Regions from separate parts of the Streptomyces sp. NPDC051822 genome, predicted to be linked through region 3. Evidence: riboswitches for the same ligand, from Rfam matches in the RefSeq annotation. Region 3 holds a riboswitch; each other region holds the start of a gene.
The links. Region 3 has a riboswitch for cobalamin ahead of cobN (cobaltochelatase subunit CobN). Riboswitches for the same ligand answer to the same signal wherever they lie in the genome.
Positions count from the first base shown of each region.

Region 1 (7,144 bases), on a different contig from region 3:
CCCGCCCGGATCGTCCGGGCCGTGAACGCCTACGACGACCTCGCGGGCGGCGAGGGCCCTGTCGCCGCCCTCGACGCCCTGGAGCGGCTCCGGCTCGCCACGGCCCGCGACTTTCACCCGGATGTCGTCGAGTGCCTGGCCAGGGTCCTGGCACGGGGCGGAGCTGCTGGGGTGACCTCGGCCCCCACTGGGTAACCCATGGGTAATGAGCGCGCGTCCGACCGGGCATGGTTGGATGCGAACAAGAGGGTGAAGCGACCGGCAGGCGGGAATCGTGAAGATCTTCGGGAAGGTACGGCATCGGCCCTCCGCCTCGTGGCGGCAGGCCACCGACCGCGCGTTCACGCTGATCGGCGACGGCCGGTACGAGGACGCGGGCGCGCTCCTCACGCGCGCGGCGGACCTGGAACCCTGGCTCTCGGAGTCCTGGTTCAACCTGGCGCTGCTGCACAAGTTCCGGCACGACTGGGAGCAGGCGCGGGCCGCCGGGCTCCGCGCGGTCGCGCTGCTCGACAAGGAGACCGGCGCCCCCGACTGGTGGAACGTCGGCATCGCCGCCACCGCCCTCCAGGACTGGCCGCTGGCACGCCGCGCCTGGCAGGCGTACGGCCTCAAGGTCCCGGGCGCCGCCGCGGGCACCGGCGAGCCCGCCGGGATGGAGCTTGGCAGCGCCGCCGTCCGCCTCTCGCCCGAGGGCGAGGCCGAGGTCGTGTGGGGCCGCAGGCTCGACCCGGCCCGGATCGAGGTCCTCTCCATCCCGCTGCCGTCCTCCGGACGCCGCTGGGGCGAGGTCGTCCTCCACGACGGCGTGCCGAACGGCGAGCGGACCACCACCGCGGGCCCCTCCTACCCGGTCTTCGACGAGATCGAGCTGTGGGCGCCCTCACCCGTACCCACCTGGGTCGTCCTCCTGGAGGCCGCCACCGAGGCCGACCGGGACGCCCTGGAGCAGCTCGCCGCGGAGGCGGGCTTCGCCGCCGAGGACTGGTCGTCCTCCGTGCGGCTGCTCTGCCGTGCCTGCTCCGAGTCGACCATGCCCAGCGCCGAGGGCGAGGGCGAGCACTCCGACCCGCACGACCACAGCGAGCCGGGACACCCCGGGCCGCTCGGCCACCGCTCGCCCGGCGAGCTGTGGGTGCCGGAGCGGGAGTGCGGCCTCGCGGCCCCGGCCGGCCTGGTGCGCGGACTCCTCGACGGCTGGGTGGCGGACAGCCCGGACAGCCGTGAGTGGCGCGATCTGGAAGAGGTCTGCTGACCCTGCCCGTAGGCTGTACGGGATCGTTTACTGGGGTTCCGAGGAAGGCACGCGCCGGACATGACGCAGCAGGACACTGACGAGCAGCTCAACGACGGAAACGACGGATTCGTCGTGGACACCGAGGACTGCGAGGCGCGCGAGCTCGCGTACCGCGAGCGTGGCACGGCCCGCCCGATCACCGTCGTCGGCAACCCCGTGCTCCACCGGGAGTGCAAGGACGTCACCGAGTTCGACGACAAGCTCGCGTCCCTCATCGACGACATGTTCGCCAGCCAGAAGGCCGCCGAGGGCGTGGGCCTGGCCGCCAACCAGATCGGCGTGGACCTCAAGGTCTTCGTCTACGACTGCCCCGACGACGAGGGCGTCCGGCACACCGGCGTCGTGGTCAACCCGGTCCTCCAGGAGCTCCCGGCCGACCGGCGCGTCCTCGACGAGTCCAACGAGGGCTGCCTCTCCGTGCCGACCGCGTACGCCGAGCTGGCCCGCCCCGACTACGCGGAGGTCCACGGCCAGGACGCCCAGGGCAACCCGATCAAGGTGCGCGGCACCGGCTACTTCGCCCGCTGCCTCCAGCACGAGACGGACCACCTGTACGGCTACCTGTACATCGACCGCCTCTCCAAGCGCGACCGCAAGGACGCCCTGCGCCAGATGGAAGAGGGCACCCCGAGGTACGAGACGGTGCCGAACGCCTGATCGCCGTGGACATGGCCGGGCCCCGCTCCTTCACGAAGGAGCGGGGCCCGGCTTTCGTACGACTACTGCCAGCCCATGTCGGCGGCGGCGACGGCGGCCGTCCCGCCGACCAGCAGAACGGTGAAGACGGCCGTCGTGAGCGTGCGAGCGATGCGGGTCATGAGAATCCCCCCAAGGGTGTGTGCCACTGGGACATGCCCCGTGGGTTCGCCCTGCGGCAAGTGCCCACGAGACATGCGACTTTACGGCAGCGCCCGGGCGGACGAACTGGTTCCTCGCCTTCTGATCCGAAAACTCAGAAGTCCTCGTCCAGGTCCACCGAGCCCTCGACCGCCACCTGGTAGGCGGACGGGCGGCGCTCGAAGAAGTTCGTGAGCTCCTGGACGCCCTGGAGCTCCATGAACGCGAACGGGTTCTCCGAGCCGTACACCGGGGGGAAGCCGAGGCGCTGGAGGCGCTGGTCGGCGACGCACTGGAGGTACTCGCGCATCGACTCGGTGTTCATGCCCGGCAGGCCGTCGCCGCACAGGTCGCGGCCGAACTGGAGCTCCGCCTCGACGGCCTCCCGCAGCATGTCGGTGACCTGCTGCTGGAGCGCGTCGTCGAAGAGCTCCGGCTCCTCCTTGCGGACGGTGTCCACGACCTCGAAGGCGAAGTTCATGTGCATCGTCTCGTCGCGGAACACCCAGTTGGTGCCGGTCGCGAGACCGTGCAGCAGGCCGCGGGACCGGAACCAGTAGACGTACGCGAAGGCGCCGTAGAAGAACAGGCCCTCGATGCACGCGGCGAAGCAGATCAGGTTCAGCAGGAAGCGGCGGCGGTCGGCGGCCGTCTCCAGCTTCTCGATCTTCTCGACCGAATCCATCCACTTGAAGCAGAACTGCGCCTTCTCGCGGATGGAGGGGATCTCCTCGACCGCGTCGAACGCGGCGGCGCGGTCGGCCGGGTCGGGCAGATAGGTGTCGAGCAGCGTCAGATAGAACTGGACGTGCACGGCCTCCTCGAACAGCTGGCGCGACAGGTACAGGCGCGCCTCCGGGGAGTTGATGTGCTTGTAGAGCGTCAGGACCAGGTTGTTCGAGACGATCGAGTCGCCCGTCGCGAAGAACGCGACCAGACGGCCGATCATGTGCTGCTCACCGGGCGTGAGCTTGGCGAGGTCGGCGACGTCCGAGTGGAGGTCGACCTCCTCCACGGTCCAGGTGTTCTTGATGGCGTCCCGGTAGCGCTCGTAGAAGTCCGGGTAGCGCATCGGACGCAGGGTCAGCTCGAAGCCCGGGTCGAGGAGGTTCTTGTTGTCGCTGGTGCTCATTACTGGCAGGCCTCGCAGGACTCGGGGTTTTCGAGGGAGCAGGCGAGGGCGTCCGCGTCGGGCGTCGCCTGCTGTACGGGAATGGTGGCGGCGGCCGTCGACGCCTGCGCGGCGCGGGCGATCCGGGTCGCCGGGCGGGAGCGCAGGTAGTACGTCGTCTTCAGACCCTGCTTCCAGGCGTACGCGTACATCGACGACAGCTTGCCGATCGTCGGCGTCTCCAGGAACAGGTTCAGCGACTGCGACTGGTCCAGGAACGGCGTACGGGCGGCGGCCATGTCGATCAGACCGCGCTGCGGGATCTCCCACGCCGTGCGGTACAGCTCGCGCACCTCGGCCGGGACCCAGGTGAAGCCGGCCACGGAGCCGTTGGCGTCGCGCAGCGCCTCACGGGTCTGCGCGTCCCACACGCCGAGCCGCTTCAGCTCGTCGACCAGGTAGGAGTTGACCTGGAGGAACTCGCCGGACAGCGTCTCGCGCTTGAACAGGTTGGAGACCTGCGGCTCGATGCACTCGTAGACGCCCGCGATCGAGGCGATCGTCGCCGTCGGCGCGATGGCGAGGAGCAGGGAGTTGCGCATGCCGGTCGACGCGATGCGGGCGCGCAGCGCCGCCCACCGCTCCGGCCAGTTCAGCTCGACGTCGTAGTGGTCGGGGTGCAGGACACCACGGGCCGTACGGGTCTTGTCCCAGGCCGGCAGCGGGCCGCTGCGCTCGGCGAGGTCGGCGGAGGCCTCGTAGGCCGCCAGCATGATGCGCTCGGCGATCTTCGTCGACAGGGCGCGGGCCTCCGCCGAGTCGAACGGCAGCTTCAGCTGGAAGAAGACGTCCTGGAGGCCCATGGCGCCCAGGCCGACCGGCCGCCAGCGGGCGTTGGAGCGGCCCGCCTGCTCGGTCGGGTAGAAGTTGATGTCGACGACCCGGTCGAGGAAGGTGACGGCCGTGCCGACGGTGGCGTCGAGCCGCTCCCAGTCGATGTCCTGGGTCGAGGCGTCCACGAACGAGCCGAGGTTGACCGAGCCGAGGTTGCAGACGGCCGTCTCGCCGTCGTTCGTGACCTCGATGATCTCGGTGCAGAGGTTCGAGGAGTGGACGACCGTGCCGGGCTCGGCGGTCTGGTTGGCCGTCCGGTTCGAGGCGTCCTTGAAGGTCATCCAGCCGTTGCCGGTCTGGGCCAGGGTCCGCATCATCCGGCCGTAGAGGTCACGGGCCGGCATGGTCTTGCGGGCCAGGCCCTTCGCCTCGGCGGCGCGGTAGGCGGCGTCGAACTCCTCGCCCCACAGGTCGACGAGCTCGGGCACGTCGGCGGGGGAGAACAGCGACCAGTCGGCGTCCGCGTTGACCCGGCGCATGAACTCGTCCGGGATCCAGTGCGCCAGATTCAGGTTGTGCGTACGGCGCTGGTCCTCGCCCGTGTTGTCGCGGAGCTCCAGGAACTCCTCGATGTCCGCGTGCCAGGTCTCCAGGTAGACGGCGGCGGCGCCCTTGCGGCGGCCGCCCTGGTTCACGGCGGCGACGGAGGCGTCGAGGGTCTTCAGGAACGGCACGATGCCGTTGGAGTGCCCGTTGGTGCCGCGGATCAGCGAACCGCGGGCGCGGATGCGGGAGTACGAGAGGCCGATGCCGCCCGCGTGCTTCGAGAGGCGCGCCACCTGGTGGTAGCGGTCGTAGATGGAGTCCAGCTCGTCCTGCGGGGAGTCGAGCAGGTAGCAGGAGGACATCTGCGGGTGGCGGGTGCCGGAGTTGAAGAGCGTGGGGGAGGAGGGGAGGTAGTCCAGACGGCTCATGAGGCCGTACAGGGCCGCCACCTCGTCGAGCGCGCGGACGCTCTCGTCCTCGGCCAGGCCGCAGGCCACGCGCAGCATGAAGTGCTGCGGCGTCTCGATGACCTTGCGGGTGATCGGGTGGCGCAGCAGATAGCGCGAGTAGAGGGTGCGCAGACCGAAGTAGCCGAAGCGGTCGTCGCCCGCCGGGTCGATCGTCGCGTCGAGCCGGGCCGCGTGCAGGGCGACGAACTCGGCGGTGCGGTCGGCGATCAGGCCCTCGCGGTGACCTGTGGCGACGGAGGCGGAGAAGGAGACCGCGCCCTGGCCGGCCGCCTCGTCGGCGATAGTGACCGTCAGGAGCCGGGCGGCGAGCCGGGAGTACGCGGGGTCCTCGGCGATCAGGCCGGCGGCCGCCTCGGTGGCCAGCTCGCGCAGCTCCGCCTCGTCCGACGCGGCGCTGCGGCCGCGGAGCGCGGCGGCGGCGACCTTGCCGGGGTCGGTGTCGGGGAGATCGGCGGTGAGGTCGGTCAGGGTCCGCAGCAGTACGGTCCCGGGGCCGTCGCTCTCGACCGCGGAAACCTCGGCGGAAGCCGGATCGGCGGGCGCGATGGTCACGTGGGGGCTCTCCCTCGCTCGGCTCGGGGCCGCGGCGGGGGAAGGCGGGCAGGCGGGCATCCGTAACGCCGGACGCGACGCTTCCACCGGCCCACTCCGCGAGGCCCGGACGTCAGTGGCACCCGGAACGGACGGACCGGGTGCGCTGTCGGCAGGTCCTCGGACTCACGTCGTACGAAACTCGTCGTATCCGTACGAAGCACACCGTTGCGGGACAGTTCCGGATTCGCGCCGGATTCCCCTGCGTCGACAGCGAGGTCGAGCATACATGTGGGGGGCGCCGCTCTTGGCGCCCCCCACATGTTGTGTCGCCCGGCGACTCAGAACTCCAGCGCGTAAGTCCTGAGTGTGTGGTCGGGGATGGGCTCCCAGTCGCGGTGCGGGGTGCGGACGAAGCCGAGGCGCTCGTATATCCGGTGCGCCGAGACCATCTTCGCGTCCGTGGAGAGCACGAGGCGCGCGCACCCGGGGAGGGCCCGTGCGCGCTCCACGCACGCCCGTACGAGGGCTTCTCCGACGCCCCTGCCGCGGGCGTCGGGGGTGACCGCGAGCATCCGGAACTCGGCCTCGCCGGCGACCGCGATGTCCGCCCAGGGGGTGCCCCCGGTGGCGAAGGTCACCCCGCCGATGAGGTGCCCGTCGGCCTCCTCGGCGACGAGCACCTCGGCCTCGCGCGCCCGGCGTGCCGTGTCCCTGAGCACCTCCAGATAGAAGTCCTCCGCCCCGTACTTCAGCAGCCCGTCGTTCAGATAGGTCCCTGCGGTCAGCTCGCCGAGCGCCTCGTACTCCTCGGGCCGTACCGCCCTGATCGTGAAGTCCATGAGGGCAGTGTGCCTCCGACCGGCCGCCGGCTCCCAGAACGGCGAAGGCCGTCCTGCCCCCGGAGGGAGGCGGGACGGCCTTCGTCAGGTCGTGGGCGGGCGGTCAGTGGGTGTCGGCGCCGAGCTTCGGCATCTCGGTCTGCACGCCCTTGTCGCCGGCGTCCGCCGTGTAGTCCGAAGGGGAGGTCTCGTCGACGCCCTCGGGGGCCTTGACGGCCTTGAGGACGAAGGTGAGGACGACCGTGACGACGAGGTTCAGGACGAAGGCGGTGAGACCGATGTAGCCGATCTCGCCGATGCCCGGGATCTCGGTGGAGTGGCCGCCGAAGTGCTTCTGGGTCGGGCTGGCGACGCCGTACGCGGCGACCGTGCCGTAGATCATGCCGACGGCCCAGCCGGCGAGCAGCGCCCAGCGGTGCATCCAGCGGGTGAACAGGCCGCCGACGAGGGCGGGGAAGGTCTGCAGGATCCAGATGCCGCCGAGCAGCTGGAAGTTGATCGCTACCGTCTTGTCCATGGTGAGGACGAAGGCGAGCGCGCCGACCTTCACGAGGAGCGAGACCAGCTTGGAGACCTTCGTCTCCTGCGCCGGGGTGGCGTCCTTCTTGATGAAGTCCTTGTAGATGTTGCGGGTGAAGAGGTTGGCCGCGGCGATCGACATGATCGCGGCGGGCAC
Region 1 covers NZ_JBITBZ010000002.1:513,627-520,770, forward strand. The annotation lists gene ACIA8N_RS08155 (HD domain-containing protein) at 1-195, shown strand, start outside; gene ACIA8N_RS08160 (hypothetical protein) at 275-1,255, shown strand; gene def (peptide deformylase) at 1,316-1,954, shown strand; gene ACIA8N_RS08170 (ribonucleotide-diphosphate reductase subunit beta) at 2,250-3,266, opposite strand; gene ACIA8N_RS08175 (ribonucleoside-diphosphate reductase subunit alpha) at 3,266-5,647, opposite strand; cobalamin riboswitch at 5,780-5,930, opposite strand; gene ACIA8N_RS08180 (GNAT family N-acetyltransferase) at 5,968-6,468, opposite strand; gene mctP (monocarboxylate uptake permease MctP) at 6,572-7,144, opposite strand, start outside.
Region 1: linked by a shared signal. The riboswitch ahead of ACIA8N_RS08175 (ribonucleoside-diphosphate reductase subunit alpha) and the one ahead of cobN (cobaltochelatase subunit CobN) in region 3 are both predicted to bind cobalamin.

Region 2 (7,144 bases), on a different contig from region 3:
GCCCCGGGGCCGGGTGGATCCGGTGGTACGGCCGTGCTCGGTACGGGCCCGGGAGCGGCGCCCGGCCGCGCCCTCGCCGAGACCGGGCACGCTCAGCATCTTCGTACGGAAGGGCTCGGCGGCCTTGACGGCGGCGCGCTCACCGGCGCGGGCGCTCGCGGGCTCGGGAGCCGGTGCGTCATCGGGAGCCGGTGCGTCGCCCGGAGCCGGTGCGTCGTCGGGCGCGTGCCCTTCCCCCTGCGGCGGAATGCCCCCGCCGGGACCGCCACCGTCCGGGCCGCCGTCACCGGGGCCGCCGTCACCGGGGCCGCCGTCACCGGGGCCGCCGTCACCGGGGCCGTCGGGCTCCGGGTCGTCCTCGGGCTCGTCCCCCTTGAACTGCTCCAGGGTCTCGTCGAGCTTGTCCTCGTCGAGGCCGGGAGCGTCGAACGGCGAACGCCGCCGCCGGTGCGGAAGGGCGAGCAGCGCGGCCTGCCGTACGTCCTCGGAGGTGACCTCGGTGCGCCCCGCCCACGCGGCGAGCGCGGTCGCGGTCCTGGCCATGACGATGTCGGCGCGCATGCCGTCCACCTCGAACGCGGCGCAGGTCGCGGCGATCTGGAGCAGTACGGCGTCGCCGAGGGTCACCTGCGGCAGCAGGGCGCGGGCGGCGACGATCCGGCCGCGCAGCGCGGTCTCCTCGCCCGTCCACCGCGCGGCGAACGCGGCCGGGTCGTCCTCGAAGGCGAGCCGCCGCCGGACGACCTCGACCCGCTGCTCGGGCTCGCGCGAGGCGGCGACCTCCACGGTGAGCCCGAACCGGTCGAGCAACTGCGGCCGCAGCTCGCCCTCTTCGGGGTTCATCGTGCCGACGAGCAGGAACCGGGCGGCGTGCCGCACCGAGACGCCCTCGCGCTCGACGTACGAGGAGCCCATGGCGGCGGCGTCGAGAAGGAGGTCGATGAGGTGGTCGTGGAGGAGATTGACCTCGTCGACGTACAGGATGCCGCGGTGCGCGTCGGCGAGGAGCCCGGGCTCGAAGGCCTTCACGCCGTCGGCGAGCGCCTTCTCGATGTCGAGCGCGCCGACGAGCCGGTCCTCGGAGGCGCCGACGGGCAGCTCGACCATCCGCGCGGCCCGCTCGGCACCGGGCCCGGCCTCGTGCGGCCCGTCCGGGCAGCCGGGGTCGGGCGCGACCGGATCACAGCTGAACCGGCAGCCGGCGACGACCGGCACGGAGGGGAGCAGCTCGGCGAGCGCCCGCACGGCCGTGGACTTGGCGGTCCCCTTCTCCCCCCGGACGAGCACACCGCCCACGGCCGGGCTGACGGCATTGAGCAGCAGCGCGAGCCGCAGGTCGTCCATACCGACGACGGCGGTGAACGGATACCGGGTGCTCATCGGTCGGTCACTCCTTCAACTCGTTGATGTTCGGCGGTCGTCATGCTCACGGCGCGCCCGGCGGCACGAACGGCAGCCCCGCCGGGGCCCCCTCCTCGATCAGCCGCAGCAGCGCGTCCGTGTCCGCGTGCTCCTCGATCAGGTCGCCGAGCCGGTCCAGCTGCTCTTCCCGCAGCGTCCCGAACGACGTGTCGGGGGCCGGCACGAACCGGCGCCCGGCCGCCGCCGCGACCTCCCGCAGGAAGGCCCGCCGGAACCCGTCGCTCTCCAGGGAGCCGTGCCAGTGCGTGCCCCACACGGAGCCCACCCGGCAGCCGTCCAGGAAGGGTTCGCCCCCGTCCACCGACGCGACGCCGTGGTGGATCTCGTACCCCTCGACCCGCTCGCCGAGCGCCTCGCCGACCGGCCGTGCGAGGGTCTTCTCGCGCGCGAACCGGACGCGTACGGGCAGCAGCCCGAGCCCGTCGACGGCCCCCGCCCGTGACTCGACCTCGTCTTCGATGTGCTCGCCGAGCAGCTGGAAGCCGCCGCAGATCCCGAGCACCGGCCGCCCCTCGGCGGCCCGCCGGGCCAGCGCGTCCGCGAGGCCGCGCTCCCGCAGCCATGCCAGCGCCTTGACCGTCCCCCGGGTGCCCGGCACGACGACCAGGTCCGCGTCGGCGAGTTCCTCTGCACGGTCCACGAACCGGACGACGACGCCCGGTTCGGCGGCCAGCGCGTCCACGTCCGTGAAGTTCGACATCAGCGGTACGGCGCAGACCGCGACCCGCAGCACGTCCTCGCCGAACGGCGGCGCGACGACCGACTCGCGCACCGCCCCGCGCAGCGAGACCCGGAGCCCGTCCTCCTCGTCGATGCCGAGCCCGTGGGCGTACGGCAGGACGCCGAAGGTCCGCCGTCCGGTCAGCCCGTGGAGCATGTCGAGGCCGGGTTCGAGGAGGGTCACGTCGCCCCGGAACTTGTTCACGAGGTATCCGGCCACCAGCGACTGGTCCTCGGGGCTCAGCAGCGCCGTCGTCCCGAAGAACTGGGCGAAGACCCCGCCCCTGTCGATGTCGCCGACCACGACCACCGGCAGCCGCGCGGCCCGCGCGATGCCCATGTTCACGATGTCCGTGCGCCGCAGGTTGATCTCGGCCGGACTGCCCGCCCCCTCGCAGATCACGGCGTCGTACATGCCCCGGAGTTCCTCCAGGCACGCCATCACCGGCTCGAAGAGTTCCTTCTGCCGCCCTCCGTGGTAGCCACGGGCGGACAGCTCGCCCACCGGCTTGCCCATCAGGACGACCTGGCTGGAACGGTCGCTGCCCGGCTTCAGCAGCACCGGGTTCATCAGGGCCGTCGGCTCCACCCGCGCGGCCTGCGCCTGCATGGCCTGGGCGCGGCCGATCTCGGCGCCCTCGCGGGTCACGAAGGAGTTGAGGGACATGTTCTGTCCCTTGAACGGCGCCACCTTCAGGCCCTTGCGGACCAGCCAGCGGCAGATGCCGGCCGTCACGACGCTCTTGCCGGCGTCGGACGTGGTGCCGGCGACGAGCAGCCCCCCACCCCTCATGTGTTCCTCCGCTTCAGCGCGTGTCCGAGCAGCCGGCCGCCCACACAGACGGCCAGAGTGAGTCCGGTGACCCGGCGGGACAGTCGTACCGCCCGGTCGATGTCGGCGACCTCGACGGGCCGCCCCTCCCCGTTGAGCACCGGCCGGTGCTCGACGCGTCCGCCGTACGAGAGGGTCCCTCCGAGCCGTACGCCGAGGGCGCCCGCGAAGGAGGCCTCGACGGGGCCCGCGTTGGGGCTCGGGTGCTTCGCCGCGTCCGCCCGCCAGGCCCGTACGGCTCCGCGCGGGTTCCCGCCCGCGACGGTCGCGAGCACGGCCGTCAGCCGGGCCCCCGGCCAGCCGGCCACGTCGTCGAGCCGGGCCGAGGCCCAGCCGAAGCGCCGGTGGCGCGGCGACCTGTGGCCGACCATCGCGTCCAGGGTGTTGACGGCCCGGAAGCCGACCAGTCCCGGCACGCCCGCGACCGCGCCCCAGAAGAGGGCGCCGACCACGGCGTCGGAGGTGTTCTCGGCGACCGATTCGACGACCGCGCGGGCCATCGCGGGTCCGTCGAGGGACTGCGGGTCACGTCCGCACAGGTGCGGCAGCCGCTCGCGGGCCACCTCCAGGTCGCCCGCGGCGAGCGCCCCGCCGATCGCGCGGGCCTCCCGCCCCAGGGTCGTACCGCCGACGACGGCCCACACGGAGGCGGCGGTGAGGGCCACGGCGGCGGCCGGCCTGTTCCGTACGGCCCGTGCGGCGAGCGCGCCCAGGGCGACGGTGGAGCCGGCGCAGACGGCGGTGTGCAGGGCGCCCCAGCCGCGGTGGTCGTGGTGGAGGCGCCGCTCGACCGCGGCGGCGGCCCGGCCGAACACGGCGACGGGGTGTCCGCGGCGGGGGTCCCCGACGAGCAGGTCGACGGCGAGACCGGCGGCCGCTCCGTACGCGAATCCGTCCGGGAAGGGGCGACTGGCTCTGGAAAGGCTGCGGCTGCGGCCGGGCATGGCGCATGTCCTCACTCAGGGTCCGCGCCCTGGATCGACGTGACCGGCGGCGAGAGTTCCTGACTCCCGGACCCTTCGGGTCCGGTCACAGTGGCGGGACCGCGCCGGATTCGCACCGGACTTCCTCTACTGCCGCCGTAATGGCCTCGGCAGTCCACCACGGGCCGAGAACAGCCGTCAACTCACCCTTGACCTGCGTCGCGTCACTGTGCGAAGCGCCACAAACACGACGGCCGGGCGGCCCGCACCCGAAGGTGCGGACCGCCCGGCCGAGGGACCGCGACCGTCAGACGACGATCAGGTAGATGCCGTACGCCACGGCCGCGAGGCACAGGGCGAAGCAGGCGTAGGCGCCCGTGCGAGCCAGGGCGGCGGAGCCTCCCTGGGCGGCGGCCTGCTCCTGCTTGGAGAGGCCGATGATGCCCAGGGTGAAGAGGCCCACCAGCGCGACGGTCGCCACGAGGCTGACTCCGAAGACGGAGCCGAGGGCTGCCCAGTCGATCTTCATGTCGTTCGTTCCTTACACCGCTGCGGCGGGGGCGGGGGGAGCGGCCGGGTCGGTGGGAGCCGGCGCGGGGATGGTGGTCTTGAGGTCCTCGTCCGCGACGGCGGCGACGGATCCGGCCGCGGGCGGCGGGGTGACGGCCGCGATGGCGGTGGTCACCACACCCGCGGGCTCGGCCTCGACGTCGTTGACGTTGGTGTGGTCGACCACCTGGCGGCGGGAGATGACCCAGATGGCGAGGCAGGAGGCGACCAGGAAGGCCGCGACGGTGTAGACGCCCCAGTCGCCCTGGCGGGCGACGTACTCGGCACCGGCTCCGACCAGGCCCGCGGCCGGAAGGGTCAGGCCCCAGGCGACGAACATCCGGGTGGCGGTCGACCAGCGGACGACACCGCCCTTGCGGCCCAGGCCCGCACCCATGACGGCGCCGGAGCAGGAGTGCGTGGTCGACAGCGAGAAGCCGAGGTTCGAGGAGGCGAGGATGACCGCCGCCGCGCTGGTCTGGGCGGCGAAGCCCTGCTGCGGCTGCAGGTCGGTCAGGCCCTTGCCCATGGTGCGGATGATGCGCCAGCCGCCCAGGTAGGTGCCGAGCGCGATCGCGAGGCCGGCGGAGACGATCACCCAGACCGGCGGGTTGGAGCCGGGCGCGAGGACGCCGCCGGCGACCAGGGCGAGGGTGATGATGCCCATGGTCTTCTGGGCGTCGTTGGTGCCGTGGGCGAGGGAGACGAGACCGGCGGAGGCGATCTGACCGGCCCGGTAGCCCTTCTCGGTCGTCTTCTTGTCGGCGTTCTTGTCCATGCGGTACGTCAGGCGGGCGGCGAACATCGCGGCCAGGCCGGCGACGAGCGGAGCGGCGACCGCCGGGATGAGCACCTTGCTGACGACGACCCCGCCGTTGACCCCGCTGACACCGATCGAGGCGATGGTGGCGCCGATGAGGCCGCCCATCAGGGCGTGGGAGGAGCTGGAGGGAAGTCCGACCAGCCAGGTCACCAGGTTCCAGAGGATCGCGCCGACGAGCGCGGCGAGGATGACCTCGGGTTGGATGCCCTCCTCGTTGACGAGTCCCTTGGAGATCGTCTTGGCGACCTCGACGGACAGGAACGCGCCGACGAGGTTCAGCACGGCGGACATGGCCACCGCCGTCTTCGGCTTGAGCGCACCGGTCGAGATGGTCGTGGCCATCGCGTTGGCGGTGTCGTGGAAACCGTTCGTGAAATCGAACACGAGAGCTGTCACGACCACAATGGCGAGCAGCAGCGTGATGTGTTCCATTTACCCAGGCAATCGTTTGACGTCAGTGGCTGGACGAACGTAAGCAACCTGGGTGAACGGAAGGTGAACTGGGTCGGGCGGCACGGTGTCTCGATCCGGTGTCAAGAGATTCCGTTTACGGCTCCGGCGGCCGGACCGTCCACGATGCGGTCACCCCACAACCCGGGGTAATCCGGGCCCACACCGGCCACATGGGCCCCGCCCCGTTCCCATCCCCGGCGCCCGGTTCCGCTCCCTGGACCGAACCATCCGACCGGGGGACCCCGCCGAGGAGACCCACGTCACTCCCAGGAGTGGGCCCCGCGGCCCCGGAGGCCACCGCGGGCACCCGTCCGGGGCCGTCCGGGTCCGTCCGGTGGCAGCTCCTCCCCACCCTGCCGAGACTGGGAGCGTGCGCCCGGTTACAGCGACGGCAGTGGCCGTCACCACTCTGCTCGGTGTCGGCGTGGCCGCGGTCGCGGCCGGCCGGTACGCCAGCGACGTCGCCCTCAGGGCACCGTCCGGACGTCCCCTGCCCGGAGACCCACGGCTGACCGTGCACGCCACGGGCCCCGAGCGGATCACCCTCACCCGCAGCCTCGCCTCGCTGCGCCCCGGCACGTACGGACTGGAAGGCCCCGGCCTGCACGCCGTCGTCGGCCCGGTCCTCGACCGGGTCCCGCACACCGCCGACACCGTCGTGCGGCGGCTCGAGCGCGTCGAACTCGGCGTGCTCGGCCCCGGCGCCCACGTCCGCCTCACCCCCCAGCTGCACCGCGGCACGCCGCTCGGCGCCCTCGGGCTCGCCCACGAGGACGCCGAGATCCCCGGCGAGCTCGGCCCCCTGCCCGCCTGGCTCGTGCCAGGACCCCGCCCCACCTGGGTCATCGCCCTGCACGGCCTCGGCACCACCCGCGAGCACCCGCTGAACGTCGTCTCCTTCTACGACCGCCGCAAGGTCCCCGTCCTCGTCCCCGCCTACCGCGGGGACGAGGGAGCGCCCGCCGCCCCCGACGGCCTGGCCCACCTCGGCGACTCCGAGTGGCGGGACGTCGACGCCGCCATCCGCTACGCCGTGCGCAGGGGCGCCGCCAAGGTCGTCCTGCACGGCTGGGGGACCGGCGCCTCGATGGCCCTGCGCGCCGCCGCCGAGTCGGGGGTGCGCGACCGGATCAGCGGCCTCGTCCTCGACTCCCCCGTACTGGACTGGGAGGCGACCCTCCGCAACCTCGCGGCGGCCCGCCATGTCCCCGCTCCGCTGCTCCCGCTCGCCGTCCGCGCCGCCCAGGGCCGGACGGGCCCGCACGAGGACCTGCTCACCGCCGCCTGCGCACCGGACGCCCCGCGGATCCCGATCCTGCTGTTCCACGGCCCCGACGACACCATCGCCCCCTGGGAGCGGTCCGTCGAACTCGCCGCCCGCCGCCCCGGCCTCGTCTCCCTCCAGACCGTCCGGCAGGCTCC
Region 2 covers NZ_JBITBZ010000001.1:63,931-71,074, reverse strand. The annotation lists gene ACIA8N_RS00340 (putative cobaltochelatase) at 1-1,380, opposite strand, end outside; gene ACIA8N_RS00335 (cobyric acid synthase) at 1,427-2,935, opposite strand; gene ACIA8N_RS00330 (cobalamin biosynthesis protein) at 2,932-3,918, opposite strand; cobalamin riboswitch at 3,952-4,084, opposite strand; gene ACIA8N_RS00325 (hypothetical protein) at 4,205-4,426, opposite strand; gene ACIA8N_RS00320 (inorganic phosphate transporter) at 4,439-5,701, opposite strand; gene ACIA8N_RS00315 (hypothetical protein) at 6,093-7,144, shown strand, end outside.
Region 2: linked by a shared signal. The riboswitch ahead of ACIA8N_RS00330 (cobalamin biosynthesis protein) and the one ahead of cobN (cobaltochelatase subunit CobN) in region 3 are both predicted to bind cobalamin.

Region 3 (7,144 bases):
CCGACCGGGACCTGAGAGGAGGCCGGGCGCCCCGCCTCGTCCGGCCCGTTCCCTCCGCGCGACAGGTGATTCCTCCCGGCGTTCAATGGAGGAATGGAGACCGTCCGATGGCTGGTCACAGCAGGGCTCGTGTCCGTTCTGGGCATGGCCTCCGGTACAGGGCCCACCCCGACCCCCGAGCCGCCCCCGGCGCAGCCGCCGCCCGTGCTCGACCGGGCGGACGTCGATCGGGCCGTCGGGCGGATCGACGCCGATGTCGCGGCGCTGATGAAGCGCACCGGGGTGCCCGGGGTGTCCGTCGCCGTCGTGTACGAGGACAAGGTCGTCCACCTCAAGGGGTACGGGGTGCGCGAGGTCGGCAAGGACGCCCGGGTCGACGGCGACACCGTCTTCCAGCTCGCCTCGGTGTCGAAGCCGATCGCCTCCACCGTCGTCGCCGGGGCCGTCGGCGTCGAGGGGTGGCAGAAGCCCGTCGCCCCCGAACTGCCCGAGTTCCGGCTGAAGGACCCGTGGGTGAGTTCCCATGTGACGGTCGCCGACCTGTTCTCGCACCGCAGCGGTCTGCCCGACCACGCGGGCGACCTCCTGGAGGACCTCGGCTACGACCAGGAGTACATCCTGTCCCACCTGCGGTACGAGCCCCTGGCGCCGTTCCGCGCGAGCTACGCGTACACCAACTTCGGTCTGACGGCGGCCGCGGAGGCCGTCGCCGCCGAGAAGGGCGTGCCGTGGGAGAAGCTCGCCGAGGACACGCTCTACCGGCCCGCCGGCATGAACGACACCAGTTCCCGCTTCCAGGACTTCGCCTCGAACCCCGACCGGGCCGTCGGCCACGTGAAGGAGGCCGACGGGTCGTGGAAGGCGTCCGTGCGGGACCCGGACGCCCAGTCCCCCGCGGGCGGCGTCAGCTCCTCTGGCCGCGACATGGCGACCTGGCTGCGGCTCCAGCTCGCGAACGGCTCGCTCGACGGGAAGCGGATCATCGGGGAGGACGCCCTCGACCTGACCCACCACCCCGAGTCCGTCGCCTCACCGGCGCACGCGCCCGCGGGCCGGACCGGCTTCTACGGCCTGGGCTGGAACGTGGCGTACGACGACGAGGGCCGGCTGCGCCTCTCGCACACCGGCGCGTTCGAGCTCGGCGCGCACACCAACGTCACGATGCTGCCGGGTGAGCGGCTCGGGATCGTCGTCCTCACCAACGGGGCCCCGGTGGGCGTCGCGGACGCCGTCTCCCTCGACTTCTTCGAGACCGCGCAGGACGGCGAGCCCAGCCGGGACTGGGTGCCGCTCCTCGACGGGATCTACCAGCAGCAGGCCGACGCCGACCGGTCCCCGACCGACTACGCGAAGAAGCCCGCCGACGCCGCCCCGGCGAAGGCCGACAGCGCCTACACCGGCACGTACACCAACGGCTACTACGGCAGGCTGACGGTGGCCGAGGAGGACGGCGGCGGCCTGGTGCTGCGACTGGGGCCGAAGCCCGAGTCGTTCCGGCTCACGCACTACGCCGGGAACACGTTCAGCTTCCCGACCCGTGGGGAGAACGCCGTCGGCCTCACGGGCGTCACGTTCTCCCCGGACGGGAAGACCGTCCGCGTCGAGTACCTGGACCAGGAGGGCCTGGGCACCTTCACCCGGAGCGGCTGACCCCCGACGGCCCCGCCGGCTCACCCGTACCGGATGTCTCTCATCCGTACCGGCGCGGTGTCCACGTGATCGTCCGGCCGTCGGCGCGTTCGACCGCTCGGGTCTGGGAGGAGCCGATCAGGAGCAGGGTCCGCATGTCGACCTCGGACGGGTCCAGGGTCTTCAGGGTGAGGATCCGGACCGACTGCTCCGGGCCGCCGACGTCCCGCGCCACGACCACCGGGGTCTCCGGCGAGCGGAGTTCGAGGAGCAGGTCGCGGGCCGCGGACACCTGGTGGGTGCGGGACTTCGAGCCCGGGTTGTAGAGGGCGAGGACCAAGTCGGCCTCCGCCGCCGACCGCAGGCGCGTCGCGATGACGTCCCAGGGCTTGAGCCGGTCGGAGAGCGAGATCGTCGCGTAGTCGTGGCCGAGGGGGGCGCCCGCGGCGGCGGCGGCCGCGTTGGCGGCGGTCACCCCGGGGAGGACCCGTACGGGAACGTCCGCGTACGCCGGTTCGCAGGCGACCTCCAGGACGGCGGTCGCCATGGCGAAGACGCCCGGGTCGCCGCCGGAGACGACCGCGACCTTGTGGCCGCGCCGGGCCAGGTCGAGGGCGAACTCGGCGCGTTCGGACTCGACCTTGTTGTCGGAGCCGTGCCGGATCTGCCCGGGGCGAAGGACCGGCACCCGGTCCAGGTAGGTGGTGTAGCCGACGAGGACGTCGGCGTTGACGAGCGCGCCGCGCGACTCGGGGGTGAGCCAGGGTGCGCCGGCCGGTCCGGTGCCGACGACGACGACCTCGCCCCGGTCCCGTACGGGGAGTTCCTGGTCGATACGGGAGGGGAGGACGGCGACCGAGAAGTACGGGACGGTGTCCGGGTCGACGTCGGTCAGCTTCTCCGTGCGCTCGCCCGCCATGAACGCCCGCTCCACGTACCGGGCGTCGTCGAGCCTGCCGGCCCGCTCCAGGGCCCGCTTCACGGTGGGGAAGGTGCGGCCGAGCTTCATCACGACCGCCGAGTCGGTGCCGGCGAGGCGGGCCGTCAGCTCGTCCTCGGGCAGGGTGCCGGGGATGATCGTGAGGACCTCCTCCGCCTCGCACAGCGGCTCGCCGAGGCGGGCCGCTGCGGCGGAGACCGAGGTGACGCCGGGGATGACGGTCGTGTCGTAGCGGTCGGCGAGCCGCTTGTGCATGTGCTGGTACGAGCCGTAGAACAGCGGGTCGCCCTCGGCGAGGACGGCGACCGTGCGGCCCGCGTCGAGGTGGGCGGCGAGGCGGGCCGCGGCCTCCTCGTAGAAGTCGTCGAGGGCGCCCCGGTAGCCGCCGGGGTGGTCCGTGGTCTCCACCGTGAGCGGGTACATCAGCCGCTCCTCGATGTGGTCCTCGCGGAGGTGTTCGGCGGCGATGGAGCGGGCGATGGAGCGGCCGTGCCGGGCCGAGTGGTACGCGATGACGTCGGCGGCGGCGATGGCCTTCACGGCGGCCACCGTCATCAGGTTCGGGTCGCCGGGGCCGAGGCCGACCCCGTACAGCTTGCCGGTGACGGTCACTTCTGGATCTCCGCTTCGTGCGCTATCGCGTTGACGGCGGCGGCGGTCATCGCGCTGCCGCCGCGCCGGCCCCGTACGACGAGGTATTCGAGGCCCAGTTCCTGGGCGGCGAGGGCGTCCTTCGACTCGGCGGCGCCGATGAAGCCGACCGGTATGCCGAGGACGGCGGCGGGCTTCCCGGCGCCCTTGGCGACCATCTCCAGGAGGTGGAAGAGGGCGGTGGGCGCGTTGCCGATGGCGACGACGGAGCCTTCGAGGCGGTCCCGCCACAGTTCGAGGGCGGCGGCGGAGCGGGTGGTGCCGAGTTCGGCGGCGAGGCCGGGCACGGACGGGTCGGAGAGCGCGCAGAGCACCTCGTTGTCGGCGGGGAGCCGCTTGCGGGTGACGCCGCTGGCGACCATCTGGGCGTCGCAGAGGATCGGGGCGCCGGCGCGGAGGGCGGCGCGGGCGTTCGCGACGACACCGGGGGAGTAGGCGATGTCCTGCACGAGGTCGGTCATGCCACAGGCGTGGATCATCCGGACCGCCACCTGGGCGACGTCGGCGGGCAGGCCCGTCAGGTCGGCCTCGGCGCGGATCGTGGCGAAGGAACGGCGGTAGATCTCGGCGCCGTCCTTCTCGTAGTCGAACATCGTGTCGCTCTCGCTCATCTCGTGGGTGTCGCCGGGTGCGTGGGTGCCGCCGGGCCGCGGGCCGCCGCGACGGCTTCTGACAGGGAGGTACGGGGGGCGGGGACGCCGTCCACCAGGTAGGCGTCGCCGGTGGCGAGGACGTCGACCCAGGTGCCGTGCGGGTGTCCGCAGCGCCGCTCGCACCCGGAGAAGTGCACGGGCAGCGGTCCCGGGAGCGGGGTCGGCAGCGCGACGAGGGCGTCGGCCCGTACGTCGGCGAGGGACTTGGCGCAGCCGGGCCGTCCGGTGCAGGCGGTGACCCCGGCGCCGGGGGCGTCGGGGCGGGTGATCAGCCCGTACGCCTCCAGGTCCCGGAGCCGCTCGGGCCCCGCGCCCACGACGACCGCCCCGCGCCACGGGGTGAACCGGACCTCGTCGGCGGGCAGCAGGGCCCGCAGCTGGGCGGCGGTCAGCCGGCCGAGCGGCGCGAGGACGTACAGGTGGCCGTCCCCGAGCGCCCCGGGTCCTGGCGGCGCGGAGAGCGGTGTCGGCGGTACGGGAACGGCCTCGGCGGCGATCCCGGCCGACGCCAGGGCCGCGGCCCAGTCGGGGACGTGGGTGGCGGGGAGTTCGCGGGGCCGCCAGGCCCCGGTCCCGGCCGCGTCGGCGGCGTCCAGGAACGCGAGGGCGGCGGCGAGGGCGGCACGGACGGCGTCGTCGGCGGCGAGCCGGAAGGCCTGCCGGCCGCCGGGCCACAGCACGGCGGTCCCGTCCGCGTCTGCGATCAACTTCACATCGCCGCCGAGCCCGGCCACGTCCCCGCGCCCGTCGTCCAGGACGAAGAGGAAACGGCCGGAAAGGGCCGCCGCCCGGGGCTCGGCGCACAGCGCGGCGTCGAGGTCGCGCGCCCACAACTGCACGTCCGCGCGGCTGCGTTCGTCGCGTCTGTCGAGTCCTGAGGTGGGCGAGGCGACGATGTTGCGGACGCGTTCGTGGGTGGGGGAGGGCAGCAGGTCCGCCTCGGCGAGGAGCGCCGCGAGCGCGGCTCCGCAGTCGTCCGCGAGGCCGCGCAGCTCCGCGTTGCCGCGCGAGGTGATGCTGATCCGCCCGTCGCCCAGGGTCTCCGCCGCCGTCGCGAGGGCCTCGGCCTGACGGGACGTCAGTCGGCCTGCGGGCAGGCGCAGTCGGGCCAGGCGGCCGTCCTCGGCGGGGTGCAGGCGCAGCGCCCCCGGGCAGGCGTCGCCTCGGTCCCGTATGCGAGCTTCGCCCGGTTCGGGCGTCGTGTGCGGGGTGGGCGGCATGGCGGCGAGCATACCCACGGGGAACCGCCCGGCCACCGGGTGTGATCCGGCCGACTCCCCGGCCCGCCCCGGCCCGCCGACGGCACGATCTACTATGCAGACGGCATGGGGTCCCAGGACCCCGGGGAGGAAGCCCGGTGAGAATCCGGCGCGGTCCCGCCACTGTGAGCCCGGCCCGGAAACGGAACGGGTGAGTCAGGAACTCCCCGCCATCCACACGACCACCCGGGGCGCGGACAACCCCGAGGAAGGCCTGCGCTCGCCATGCTTCTGCTGCTGTCGCACTCCGACACCGACCTGCTCAGCGCCCGCGCGGCGAACGCCGCCTCCGCCGGCGGCCCGGTGGAGTACCGCTTCGCCAACCCCGCCCGCCTTCCCCTCGCCGAACTGCCCGGCCTCCTCGACGGCGTCGACCTCGTCGTCGTACGCCTCCTCGGCGGGCTCCGCTCCTGGGAGGACGGCCTCGACGCGGTCCGCGCCGCCGGAAAGCCGGTCGTCGTCCTCAGCGGCGAACAGGCACCCGACGCCCAGCTGATGGAGACGTCCACCGTCCCCATCGGCGTCGCCACCGAGGCGCACGCCTACCTGGCGCACGGCGGCCCCGCGAACCTGGAGCAGCTGGCCCGCTTCCTCTCCGACACCGTGCTGCTCACCGGTCACGGCTTCGAGGCCCCCGCCGCCGCCCCCACCTGGGGCCCTCTTGAGCGCACCCCCCGGACGACCGACGGTCCCACGATCGCCGTGCTCTACTACCGCGCCCACCACATGAGCGGGAACACCGCCTTCGTCGGCGCCCTCTGCGAGGCCGTCGAGGACGCCGGCGCGCAGGCCCTCCCGCTGTACGTGGCGTCCCTGCGCGCCCCCGAGCCGGAGCTGCTCGACACCCTGCGCGGCGCGGACGCGATCGTCACCACCGTCCTCGCCGCCGGCGGCACCAAGCCCGCGGAGGCGCAGGCGGGCGGCGACGAGGAGGCCTGGGACGCGGGCGCGCTCGCCTCGCTCGACGTGCCGATCCTCCAGGCCCTGTGCCTGACCGGCTCGCGCGCCGCCTGGGAGGAGAACGACGAGGGCCTCTCCCCGCTGGACGCCGCCAGCCAGGTCGCCGTCCCCGAGTTCGACGGCCGGCTCATCACCGTCCCGTTCTCCTTCAAGGAGATCGACGAGGACGGCCTGCCCGCGTACGTCGCCGACGCCGAGCGCGCCGCCCGCGTCGCCGGGATCGCCGTGCGCCACGCCCGCCTCCGGCACATCCCGAACGCCGACAAGAAGCTGGCGCTCGTCCTCTCCGCGTACCCCACGAAGCACTCCCGCATCGGCAACGCGGTCGGCCTCGACACCCCCGCGTCCGCCGTCTCCCTCCTGCGCCGTCTGATCGCGGAGGGCTACGACTTCGGTCCCGCCGAGGAGCTGCCCGGCCTGGTGTCCGGCGACGGCGACGAGCTGATCTACGCCCTCATCGAGGCCGGCGGCCACGACCAGGACTGGCTGACGGAGGAGCAGCTCGCCCGCAACCCGGTCCGCATCCCGGCCGCCGACTACAAGCGCTGGTACGCGACCCTCCCCGAGGAGCTCCGCAGCCACGTCGAGGAGCACTGGGGGCCGCCGCCCGGCGAGATGTTCCTCGACCGCTCGCGCAACCCGGAGGGCGACATCGTCCTCGCCGCGCTGCGGCGCGGGAACCTGCTGATCCTCATCCAGCCGCCGCGCGGCTTCGGCGAGAACCCGATCGCGATCTACCACGACCCCGACCTGCCGCCGTCGCACCACTACCTCGCGGCCTACCGCTGGATCGCGGCCCGCGCGGAGGACGGCGGCTTCGGTGCCGACGCCATGGTCCACCTGGGCAAGCACGGCAACCTGGAGTGGCTGCCCGGCAAGAACGCCGGCCTGTCCGCCGCCTGCGGCCCGGACGCGGCGCTCGGCGACATCCCCCTGATCTACCCCTTCCTGGTCAACGACCCGGGCGAGGGCACGCAGGCCAAGCGACGCGTCCACGCGACCCTCGTCGACCACCTGGTGCCGCCGATGGCCCGCGCCGACTCGTACGGCGA
Region 3 covers NZ_JBITBZ010000005.1:431,772-438,915, forward strand. The annotation lists gene ACIA8N_RS19410 (cobalt-precorrin-6A reductase) at 1-15, shown strand, start outside; gene ACIA8N_RS19415 (serine hydrolase) at 94-1,650, shown strand; gene cobJ (precorrin-3B C(17)-methyltransferase) at 1,691-3,124, opposite strand; gene ACIA8N_RS19425 (precorrin-8X methylmutase) at 3,178-3,831, opposite strand; gene ACIA8N_RS19430 (cobalamin biosynthesis protein CobG) at 3,828-5,093, opposite strand; cobalamin riboswitch at 5,184-5,319, shown strand; gene cobN (cobaltochelatase subunit CobN) at 5,358-7,144, shown strand, end outside.

Region 4 (7,144 bases), on a different contig from region 3:
GAGGGCGACGAGCCCCGCGAGCAGGACGCCCGTCGCGGCGAGGAACCGGCGCGAGAGCGCGCACGCGGGCACGAGCACCCGCAGCGTGCCGTCGTACCCGCGCCCGGCGAGCCCCGACTGCAGCCGCTGCGCCCGGTCGAAGGCCCGTACGAACGTGGTCGCTCCGAGGCCGGCGAGGGAGCGCCAGGTCGCGGCCCGGGTGGTGTGCCCGAGCCGGGCCGCCTGTGCCTGCCGGATCTTCGACAGGGAGTCGAGCAGCAGGAAGATGATCCGGTACATCACGAGCGCCACGTCCACCACCGGAGCCGGCACCCCGGCCCGGACGAGCCGGGGCAGGACGTCGGAGACCGGCGTGGTGAACGCGAAGAGGAGCACCCCGAGCGAGGCCGAGGCGGTCCGCAGGAGCAGCTCGACCGCCTGCACCGGACCTTCCGGCGCGAGCGCGACGAACCCGCGGTCGCCGCCCACCGCGAAGAGCAGCGGAATCGCGCCCGTGACACAGAATCCGAGCGGGACGCGGAACGCCCGCCACAGGGCCCGGCCCGGCACACCGGCCGGACCGAGCAGGACCGCGAGCGTGGTCGCCGCGACGAGCGGGGCGCCCGGCCACGGCGGCAGGGAGACCGCGCACAGGGTCAGACCGAAGCCGAGCAGCGCCTTCTCGGCGGGGTGACGGCGGCGCCAGCGACTGCTGTGCGCCGCCGCGTCGATCGGCAGCATCGGCGGCTACGCGCCCGGCTCGTCGACGGTCACGGAGCGCGTACCGCCCGAGCCCGTGCCGCCGCCGTCCGGCGAGGCCTTCACCTCGGCCACCCCGGCCGTTCCCGCCTCGGCCTCCTGCGCCCCGACAGCCTTCTCCTCGGCCTCCTTCGCCAGCGCCGCCCCCTGCCTGCGGCCCCGCCGCAGCCCGAAGTAGTACGCCAGGAAGCCGGCGCCCAGCGCGGCCTGGAGGGAGAACAGTCCCGACTCGATCTCCCCCGACGGCGGCTCGTACAGGGGGCTGAACCACGGCTCGTAGTCCGGGTGGAGTTCCGTGATCGCCGTCTCCGCCTCCCCGTCCGCCCCGGTGAACGGCTCCTCCTTGTGGTCCCCGAGCCCGAGCGCGAGCGGCAGGACCGCGAGCGCCGCGACGACGAGCAGCAGCAGGGCGTTGATCTTCGTGTTCCGGCTCATCGCGCGGTCGCCTCCTCGCGTCGCTCCGCCGTGCGTCCGCCGAGGACGCCGAGCCGGATCAGATCGCCCTTGCTGGACTGGGTGAGCAGCCGCATCACGAGCACCGTGAGCAGTCCCTCGCTCACGGCGAGCGGGAGCTGCGTCACGGCGAAGATCCCGCCGAACTTGGCGAGCGCCCCGAGCACACCGCCGGCCGGGTCCGGGAAGGCGAGCGCCAGCTGCACGCTGGTCACGCAGTACGTGGACAGGTCGGCGACGAACGCGCCGAAGAAGACGGCGACCATCAGCGGCGCACCGGTCCTGCGCAGCAGCAGATACGTCCCGTACCCCGCCCACGGGCCGACGATCGCCATCGAGAAGGCGTTCGCGCCGAGGGTGGTCAGCCCGCCGTGGGCCAGCAGGAGGGCCTGGAACAGCAGGGTGATCGTCCCGAGGACCGCCATGATCGGCGGCCGGAACAGGATCGCACCCAGACCGGTACCGGTCGGATGCGAACAACTACCCGTCACCGACGGCAGCTTGAGCGCCGACAGGACGAAGGTGAAGGCGCCGGAAGCGCCGAGCAGAAGGGTGGACTCGGGATTGGACCGTACCTCGCGGGTCAGCGCGCGGACCCCGTGGACGATGAACGGCGCGGACGCGACGCCCCAGGCGGCCGCGTGCACAGGGGGCAGATACCCCTCGGCTATATGCATGGTTGGGAGACCCTCTCCAGCACCTCGTGGATGGACAACGCACCTTGGCCGGTCTCCTGGCTGACGGTCATACGTCCGACTCCGCCTTCCCACACCCCGACGGTCTCCCGTCGCGGTCCAGTGGCTTCCCCGAGGGTGCTTCCCGCGGGGGTGGAGCCGGACATCCCGATCACAGTGGCGAGGGCCGCACCGGTACTGCACCGGTTTCCCGTACACCAAGGCCCTGCGACCCTAGTGCGTTGACCAGGTACATCACAACACGGTCGCCACGCGGTGCGGCCTCGCGCTCACTCCACGCAGTCAGTCCTTGCGGTAGGCGTACGCCTCCGAGGCCACCGCCGCCACGGCGTCGAGGTCGCCGCCCGCGCTCGCCGTGACCAGCGCGGCGACCGCGCCCTCGACGAACGGCGCGTCCACCAGACGGGAGTTCTCGGGCAGTTCGTCGCCCTCGGCGATCAGTGCCTTCACGGTGAGCACCGCGCTCCCCAGATCGACCAGGATCGCCACACCGGCGCCCCGGTCCGCTGCCTCGGCCGCGGAGCGGATCAGCTCGGAACTCGTCCCGAGACCGCCGTCCGGGGTCCCGCCGGCCGGGAGGACCGGCGCCAGGTCTCCGCCGCCGGCGAGTCCACGGGCGAGCTCGGCCACGGCGGTCGCGACGGCGGCACTGTGCGAGACGAGCACGATGCCGACGCGGGGCCCGGCACTCATGACGCCCCCTCGGCACGGGCGACCTCGTCGAGCGCGGCGAACAGCAGCGCCGAGGAGGTGGCCCCCGGATCCTGGTGCCCCACCGACCGCTCGCCCAGATAGCTGGCCCTGCCCTTGCGCGCCCGCAGCGGTACGGTCGCGAGGGCGCCCTCCTCGGCGGCGGCGCGGGCCGCCCCGAACGACGCCCGCAGCCCCTCCACCGCCGGAACGAGCGCGTCCAGCATCGTCTTGTCGCCCACCTGGGCACCCCCCAGCTGCGACACGGCGGCCACACCCGACCCGAGGGCCTCCGCCAACCGCTCCCGGCCGACCCGGTCCCCGTCGCCGAGCGTCTTGCCGGTACGGCGCAGCAGCGTCCCGTACAACGGTCCCGACGCGCCGCCCACCGTGGAGATCAGCTGCCGCCCGGCGGCGGTGAGCGCCGCGCCGGGAGTCGCGGGCGGTTCCTCGGCCAGGACCTTGGTGACGGCGGCGAACCCCCGCCTCAGATTGGCGCCGTGGTCGGCGTCCCCGATGGCCGAGTCCAGCTCGGTGAGCCGGTCCGCCTCACGGTCGACGACCTCGGCCACCGAGGCCAGCCACCGCACCAGGAAGTCCACACCGAAGGTCTCCGTCATGCCGGTCCCCTCTCCCATGCCCCGACTCACCGGCCCCAGCGCAGCGCGGGCGTCTCCACGGGCGCGTCCCACAGGCGAAGGAGCTCCTCGTCCACCTCGCACAGGGTCACCGAGCAGCCCGCCATGTCGAGCGAGGTCACGTAGTTCCCGACGAGCGTACGGGCCACCGGCACCCGCCGCTCACCGAGTACGCGCTGCACCTCGGCGTTGAAGCCGTACAGCTCCAGGAGCGGGGTCGCGCCCATCCCGTTCACCAGGGCGATCACAGGACCGGACGGGCGGAGGTCCTCGACGACGGCGTCGACGACGAAGTCCGCGATCTCCCCGGACGTCATCATCGGCCGCCGTTCACGGCCCGGTTCGCCATGGATGCCGATGCCCAACTCCAGCTCGCCCGGGGGGAGGTCGAACGTGGGACTGCCCTTCGCGGGGGTGGTGCAGGCGCTCAGGGCGACACCGAAGGACCGGCAGCGCTCGTTGACCCGGCGGGCGATCGACTCCACCCGCTCAAGAGGCGCGCCCTCCTCGGCGGCGGCGCCCGCGATCTTCTCCACGAACAGCGTGCCGCCGGTTCCGCGCCGGCCCGCCGTGTACAGACTGTCCGTGACGGCGACGTCGTCGTCGACGAGGACCTTGGCGACCTGGATGCCCTCGTCCTCGGCGAGCTCCGCGGCCATCTCGAAGTTCAGCACGTCACCGGTGTAGTTCTTGACGACGAACAACACCCCGGCGCCACTGTCGACGGCAGCGGCGGCCCGCACCATCTGATCGGGCACGGGCGACGTGAACACCTCACCGGGACACGAGGCCGCCAGCATCCCGGGCCCCACGAACCCGCCGTGCAAGGGCTCGTGCCCGGACCCACCGCCGGAGACCAGCGCCACCTTCCCCGCCACGGGAGCGTCCCGCCGCACCACGACCCGCCGCTCCACATCCACGGTGAGCCCGGGATGAGCGGCGGCCATCCCCCGCAGGGCGTCGGCGACGACGGTCTCGGGAACGTTGATGAGCATCCTCATGGTTACCTCCTGGTGAGATGAGCAGGCAAGGGCGCTGAGCCGGGTCTTGGCAGGTCAGGGCACGTGAGGCGAGAAGGTGATCTTGGCGGTTCGTGGTGACGGACGGGGGGTGACGCAATTATCGACGCGAGATCGTATGCGCGCACCGGTGCGTCCGGGACCGGATCCCGGTGGATCTGATTCCAGAGTCCGCAAGGCGTGACCTGTCACCTGCGCCGCCGGCACTGGCGGTACTCAGCCGCAGCCAGGAGTGCCCCGACGAAGTGGCGGGAGGCATCGGCGCCGGTGAGGGTCTCGTTGGCTCGTGGAGCGACACCTCGCCCACGGGCATGGCTCACGGCGTCTGCAGGCGTACGGCCAAGGCGGCGATGTCATCGTCGAGGCTGCCTCTGCTGTGGCGGAGGAGGTCGTGGTGCAGGGCCGTGAGCAGATCACGGGGAGGTGTGGGGGGCTGTCGGCGCATCCACGCTGTCAACGGGAAGAACTCACCGTCCCGGGCGCGGGTTTCGGCGATCCCGTCCGTATAGAGGAGGAGAACTTCGCCGGGAGAGAAGTCGAAGGCGTCCGCACGGTACTGGTCGCCGAGCAGTTCCGCGAGGCTGAGCAAAGGCGACGGGACGGACGGTTCGAGGACGCGGACGTTCTTGGAGCTGTGGATCAAGGGTGGGGGGTGTCCGCAGTTGACGATGGTGATGTGGCCGCCTTGATGCGGGATCTCGACGAGCAGCGCGGTGGCGAAGCGTTCCATCGGTGCCTCGGGTGGATGGGCGGCGTTGTGCCGGGCACAGCTCGCGTCCAGCCTGCGTGCGACGTCGGCCATGGAGGCCTCGCCGTGTGCCGCCTCGCGGAAGGCGTTGACGATCGCCGCTGCCGCCCCCACCGCCGGCAGGCCTTTGCCCCGCACGTCGCCGATGAGCAGCCGTACCCCGTACGGAGTGTCGACGACCTCGTAGAAGTCCCCGCCGATGCGGGCTTCCGCGGCGGCCGCGAGGTAGAGCGATTCGATCTCGACGTTCCGGAAACGGTGGGGCAGGGGCCGCAGCACCACCTGCTGGGCCGCGTCGGCGACGAGCCGTACCTGAAAGAGCGTGCGCTCCCGTTGAAGCCGGACATGGCTTCCGTATGCGGCGGCCACGGTGACCGCCACGATTCCCCCGCACGTCCACCACGTCCCGAGATCGGGGAAGACGAAGCTGAGGCCGATCATCAGAAGGAGGCAGACGGTACCGAGGAGGACGGTCGGGAGGACCGGCCACATGGCGGCGGCCAGAGCCGGCGCCGCAGGCAGGAGGCGGCTGAAGGCCATCTCCGGCGGAGTGGCGTAGGCCAGGCCGGCGATGACGACGGTCAAAATCACCGGCGACAGCCGCACGAGCGTGCCGTGGCCGTGGCCGTGGCTCCGACGGAGCCGCAGCCGCAGCCGTCCGGACTCGATCATGAATCCCAGAGTATCCGCGAGGGACCCGCTCAGCGACGTGACGAGTGGGCTCCGCGTGCGACAGAGCACGCCTGCCCGCTCGCGAGGGGCGCGACCGCTTGCGACCGGCACGAAGGGCCGCGCTTCCAACGCCCACCCGCTACCTCGTGACCGCGTGGTCCCTCGTCGAACCGGCGTCCCACGCCGAGGCCGCGACCTTGCGCGGCGCGGCGATCAGTTCGTGCCGACGCGGTCGTACGGGACCGCAGCGGGGTCCGTTTCGCCGGCCCGACGCCCCGGCTCGTACGCCGAGGGCTGCCTCGCGGTGCGGCCGGGCCGGACCGGCCACCACAGCGAGCGGCCGAGCAGCGCGGCGAGCGCCGGGACCAGCGCGACGGACAGGACGAACGCCGACAGCAGGATGCCGAGGGCGGTCGCGAAGCCGATCTGCTGGGTGGACGGAGCGGGGTTCACCGCGAGGCTGCCGAAGGAACCGGCCAGCACCAGTCCTGCGGTGGCCACGGCCGGGGCCGTGTGCCGTACGGCGCGGGCCACCGCCGCGCGGGCCGGGCCGGGGCGCTCCATCTCCTCCCTGATGCGGTCGCTCATCAGGATGTTGTAGTCCGTACCCAGGGCGACGACGAACAGGAAGAGCACCAGCGGCAGGGTGAAGTCGACGCCTGCTTCGCCGCGCACGTGCTGGAACAGCAGAGCGGAGGCGCCGAGCGTGGCGGCGAAGCCGAGCCCGACGGAGACCATGAGCACCACCGGTGCCAGGGCGCTGCGCAACAGGACGAGCAGGATCAGCGCGATGAGCGCGGCGGCCACGGGAAAGACCAGCTTGAGGTCCTCGGAGACGGCGGCGGAGATGTCCGCGAAGATCGCTGCCGTGCCGCCGACGTGTGCCTGGGCGCCCGCGGGCACGTGCGCCGCGACGGTCGCCCGAACCGGCCCGGACACCAGGTCGCGTGCCTTCTGGCTCTGTGGGTCGGCGGTCAGGTAGAGGCCGATCCGGGCGGCGTCGCCCGTCTTGGCGTATGCGACTGGGGTCACCTGCGCCACGCCTTGTGTGCGGCCGAGCGCCTTGACCAGGACATCGACGCCGGGCCGGTCGAGGGCGCGGCCGTCGCCGCTGGTGACGTAGACCTCGGTGGGGTCGGACACCCCCGCCGGCAGGGTGCGGGAGATCTCCGCCGCGGTGGCCGCGGCCGATGTGCCCGAGCCGCCGCTGCCGGTGCCGTAGTCCATCTTCATGCCGGCCATCCCGGCGGCCAGCGCACCGAGCAGGACGATCGCGCCGACCGTGACGGCGAGCGGTCGTCGGGCGACGATGTCGCCGAAGCGTCCGGCCGAACCCTCACGCGGAGCGCGCTTCAAGGCGCCGGAGGGCCAGAACATCCTGCGGCCGGTCACCGCGAGCAGGGCGGGCATGAAGGTCAGGCTGGCCAGCAGCATCACCATGACGGAGATCGCGACAGCCGGGCCGAGGACCCGGAACTGCCCGAAGCCGGC
Region 4 covers NZ_JBITBZ010000011.1:209,910-217,053, reverse strand. The annotation lists gene cbiQ (cobalt ECF transporter T component CbiQ) at 1-720, opposite strand, end outside; gene ACIA8N_RS29225 (energy-coupling factor ABC transporter substrate-binding protein) at 727-1,173, opposite strand; gene ACIA8N_RS29220 (energy-coupling factor ABC transporter permease) at 1,170-1,868, opposite strand; cobalamin riboswitch at 1,897-2,131, opposite strand; gene ACIA8N_RS29215 (PTS fructose transporter subunit IIA) at 2,169-2,579, opposite strand; gene dhaL (dihydroxyacetone kinase subunit DhaL) at 2,576-3,196, opposite strand; gene dhaK (dihydroxyacetone kinase subunit DhaK) at 3,223-4,215, opposite strand; gene ACIA8N_RS29200 (PP2C family protein-serine/threonine phosphatase) at 4,550-5,653, opposite strand; gene ACIA8N_RS29195 (MMPL family transporter) at 5,867-7,144, opposite strand, start outside.
Region 4: linked by a shared signal. The riboswitch ahead of ACIA8N_RS29220 (energy-coupling factor ABC transporter permease) and the one ahead of cobN (cobaltochelatase subunit CobN) in region 3 are both predicted to bind cobalamin.